Regions from separate parts of the Stenotrophomonas sp. 22385 genome, predicted to be linked through region 1. Evidence: riboswitches for the same ligand, from Rfam matches in the RefSeq annotation. Region 1 holds a riboswitch; the other holds the start of a gene.
What was found. A riboswitch is a leader RNA that binds a small molecule or an ion and turns the genes downstream of it on or off. The one in region 1 is predicted to bind glycine.

Region 2: linked by a shared signal. The riboswitch ahead of gcvP (aminomethyl-transferring glycine dehydrogenase) and the one ahead of ACTJI4_RS01745 (trimeric intracellular cation channel family protein) in region 1 are both predicted to bind glycine.

The regions. Positions count from the first base shown of each region.
Region 1 is NZ_JBQEOG010000001.1:421,003-423,197, forward strand. It holds gene ACTJI4_RS01740 (3-deoxy-7-phosphoheptulonate synthase) at 1-334, shown strand, start outside; gene ACTJI4_RS01745 (trimeric intracellular cation channel family protein) at 412-1,029, opposite strand; glycine riboswitch at 1,114-1,204, opposite strand; glycine riboswitch at 1,213-1,307, opposite strand; gene ACTJI4_RS01750 (GIY-YIG nuclease family protein) at 1,352-1,624, shown strand; gene ACTJI4_RS01755 (hypothetical protein) at 1,621-1,938, shown strand; gene ACTJI4_RS01760 (NAD(P)/FAD-dependent oxidoreductase) at 1,911-2,195, opposite strand, start outside.
Region 2 is NZ_JBQEOG010000010.1:131,601-133,795, forward strand. It holds gene ACTJI4_RS17135 (multidrug effflux MFS transporter) at 1-605, opposite strand, end outside; glycine riboswitch at 901-1,002, shown strand; gene gcvP (aminomethyl-transferring glycine dehydrogenase) at 1,087-2,195, shown strand, end outside.

The DNA of each region.
Region 1 (2,195 bases):
TGCCGCCAGCCAGACGCTGGCCAAGGCGCAGCTCCCGGCGCGGCTGATGATCGATGCCAGCCACGCCAACAGCAGCAAGAATCCCGAAAACCAGCCGAAGGTGATCGCTGACATCAATGCACAACTGGCGGCAGGCGAAGAGCGCATCGTGGGCGTCATGGTGGAAAGCCACCTGGTCGCTGGCCGCCAGGAACTGGTGGAAGGCCAGCCGCTGGTGTACGGCCAGAGCATCACCGATGGCTGCATCGGCTGGGACAGTTCGCTGCAGGTGCTGGAGGCGCTGGCCGAGGCCGTGCGTGCGCGGCGCGCGCGGCGTCTGGCCGAGGCGGCTTGATCCGGGCGGCGCACGACCAACGGTCGTGCGCTACCGGTGCCGGCCGGCGGCGGGTATCGACCGCCGGTCGATACCCGCTAATGCACCTCGTCGCGATACACGAACTTCGGCATCTCCCACTTGAAGTGGATCGCCAGCAGGCGGAACGCGAAGCCGCCGCCCAGGCACCACAGCGTGGCGGCATTGAGCGACACGTCCAGTTCCAGCAAACCCAGCCACGCCGCGCCAGTGAGCAGGGTGATCACCGCGTACAGCTCCTTCTGGAAGATCAGCGGCACCTCGTTGCACAGTACATCGCGCAGGACGCCGCCGAAGGCGCCGGTGAGCATGCCGGCGATGAGTACGATCGGCGCCGCGTGGCCACCGTCGCGCGCCACCGCGCAGCCGATCAGGGTGAAGCAGATCAGGCCCAGGCCATCGAGCACCAGGAAGGTGCGGCGGAAGTGGTGCATCCAGCGTGCCACCCAGGTGGCGATCAGTGCCGCACAGATCGTGAAGCCCAGGTACTCGGGGTGCTTGACCCAGCCCAGCGGGTAGTGGCCCAGCACGATATCGCGCAGTGAGCCGCCGCCCAGCGCGGTCACGCAGGCGATGATGACCACGCCGAACAGATCCATCCGCCGACGACCGGCAGACAGCGCGCCGGTCATGGCTTCGGCGGAAATGGCGATGAGGTAGATGATGGACAGCAGCATGCAGCGGCTCCGGAGGGGGCAGGCGGGGACGGAAACGCGCACGCGCCAGCGCCGCAGCACTGTCGTGGGGTGGGATTCCGTTGCCGCTCCCGCTGTCCTTTTGCCTGAGAGTTCAGTGGCCAGGCCACGTGCCCCTTCGGCGGGTCATTGAAGACCTCTCTCCAGATCGGCGTGTTGGATGCATGGTTGGTGGCGTTTCGAGCCACCGGCCTGAGCGATTATGGGAGCCTGCGCCTTCGGCGGGCGCCAGCGCGGCGCCTCTCTCCTGCATCCGGAGCGGATTCTAGCAGCCAGTACCCTCGTGCCGGTGGATAATCCCGGTATGCCCGCTGAACCCGCCCCCTGGTACCTCTATCTGCTGGAATGCCGCAACGGCAGCTATTACGCCGGCATCAGCAACGACGTGGACGCCCGCTTCCAGGCCCATGCGTGCGGGAAGGGCGCGCGCTACACCCGCGCCAACCCGCCGGTGAAGCTGCTCGCCATGCGCGCCTATCCGGACCGTTCGGCCGCCTCCAAGGCCGAATGCGAGCTCAAGCGCCAGCCGCGCGCACGCAAACTGGCCTGGCTTCAGCAACGGAGTGGCGGAACATGACAGGCATCGACCCGGCCAAGGCGCGCGCAATGATCGGCAAGACCGTGCTCGCCGGCATCACCTACCTGGACGCCGAAGGCAACGCGCTGGAGCACCGCCAGATGGCCGGGCACGTGCTGCGCATCAATGACGAGGAGGGCGTGGTGCTGGCCAGCGCGCTGGACGGCGAGGAACTGTTCCTGCCGCCAGAGCTTGGTCATTACACCCCGGCCGCGCCCGGCGACTACACGCTGCGCTCGATGGCGCTGACCATCCGTGATCCGGATTTCCTGTGCACCTGGGATGTTCACCTCGCTCCGGGCAACGATCCCTGATCGGTCGGTTTCGGTCGGCGGTCCTCGCGGTCATCACCAAAGATGATCCGTGCACTGCGCTGGTAGCTCCAATACGCCACCGCCCAATTGAGCAGCACCACGATCCGGTTGCGGAACCCGATCAGGAAGAACACGTGCGCGGCCAGCCAGAACCACCAGGCCAGCACACCGGACAACTGCAGCCGGCCCAGGTGCACGATGGCGGCCATGCGCCCGATCGTGGCCAGGTTGCCGTAGTCCTGGTACTTGAACGGGCC
Region 2 (2,195 bases), on a different contig from region 1:
GCGCCGGTGGACAGCGGCGTGCGTGCTTCGACCGGGTGCGTTTCCGGCAGCCACTTGCTGGTAGCCGCCAGCAGCACCAGCGCAAACGCCACCAGGAACCAGAAGATCAGCGGCCAGTCGCCGCCGCCGAGCAGGATCCAGCCCCCGATGATCGGCGCGATCGCAGGCGCAATCCCGAAGATCATCGAGACCTGGCTCATCAACCGCTGCGCGTCGGCACCGTGGTACAGGTCGCGGATCACCGCACGACCGACGATCACGCCCACCCCGGCGGTCACGCCCTGCAGCGCGCGGAACACCAGCAGCGTGGTCAGGTCGCGCGACAGCGCGCAGCCAATCGAAGCGGCGATGAACAGCACCAGCCCGCCCAGGATCACCCGCCGGCGACCGAACGCGTCCGACAGCGGGCCGTGCGCCAGGCTCATCAGGCCGTAGAACAGCAAATACACGCTGACCGTCTGCTGCACCGCGACCTGGTCGACCTGCATGCGCTCGCCCAGCAGCAGGAACGCCGGGAAAATGGTGTCGATCGAGAACGGGCCGAACATGGCCAGGCCGGCGAGCAGCAGGGCCAGGCGGCGGGTAGAAGGTGAGGCGGGTGTCATCGGGTCTTCCGTCAGCGGCCGCGCGTGAACGCACGGAAGGCGCCGGCCGCAGCCTGCGGTGGCGCCTGATGAATACGAGGATCAGGCCATGATAGGCCGTCCGCCTGCCTGGCACCATGCCCGGCAGCCGGTGATGGAGCGGTATGCACCCCCTGTTCATGTGCCGGACGGCCGTTGATGGGCGGGGCTCTGGGCTATAATCGCCGGGCTACATGGTGGGAGAAGCGGCGCTTTGTATTGAAGCCCCGCTGCCGAAGGCGCAACGCCCGTAATCGCTCAGGCCCGATACCACCCGCACCAAAACTCTGGAGAGACCGGCCAGTGCCGGCGCCGAAGGGGCACGAAGCACGCAGCCGCGCGCTTCTAAACTCTCAGGCAAAAGGACAGAGGGGCACCCAGGAAGACCGCAGGGTCCGGTGGACCGTTGTCGCCCACGACACGCCCCGTCCGCGCTTCCGAACGTGCGTGCCCACTCTTTTGGATGCCAGCCATGTCCCAGAACACCCCCTCCCTGCGCGAGCTTGAACACCACCACGCGTTCGTCGAACGCCACATCGGCCCCAACGACGCCGAAATCGCGCAGATGCTCGACGTGGTCGGCCACGCCTCGCTGGACGCACTGACCGACGCCATCGTGCCGTCGGGCATCAAGTCGCCGGCCGCGCTGGCGCTGCCCAGCTCGCTGACCGAAGTGGAAGCGCTGGCCAAGATCCGCACCATCGCCGACAAGAACCAGGTGTTCCGCACCTTCATCGGCCAGGGCTACTACGGCACCCTCACCCCGAACGTCATCCTGCGCAACGTGCTGGAAAACCCGGCGTGGTACACCGCCTACACCCCGTACCAGGCCGAGATCTCGCAGGGCCGCATGGAAGCGCTGATCAACTTCCAGACCCTGTGCGCCGACCTGACCGGCATGGAGATCGCCAACGCTTCGCTGCTGGATGAAGCCACCGCCGCGGCCGAAGCGATGACCCTGGCCAAGCGTTCGGCCAAGAGCAAGTCCGACACCTTCTTCGTGCACGATGCCGTGCACCCGCAGACGCTGGAACTGTTGCGCACCCGCGCCGAGCCGATGGGCATCGTGCTGCGCGTGGGCACCCCGGCCGAGGCCATGGAAGCCGAAGCCTACGGCGTGCTGCTGCAGTACCCGGACACCTTCGGCCACATCGGCGATTACAAGGCACTGGCCGATGCCGTGCACGCGCGTGGCGGCCTGGTCGCCGTGGCCACCGACCTGCTGGCGCTGACCCTGATCGCCGCCCCCGGCGAATGGGGCGCGGACATCGTGGTGGGCAACTCGCAGCGCTTCGGCGTGCCGTTCGGCTTCGGCGGCCCGCACGCGGCGTTCATGGCCTGCCGGGATGCCTACAAGCGCTCGATGCCGGGCCGCCTGATCGGCGTGTCGGTCGATGCCCAGGGCAATGCGGCCTACCGCCTCACCCTGCAGACCCGCGAGCAGCACATCCGCCGCGAGAAGGCCACCTCCAACATCTGCACCGCGCAGGTACTGCTGGCGGTGATGGCCTCGATGTACGCCGTGTACCACGGCCCCGACGGCCTGACCCGCATTGCCCGCCGCACCCACCG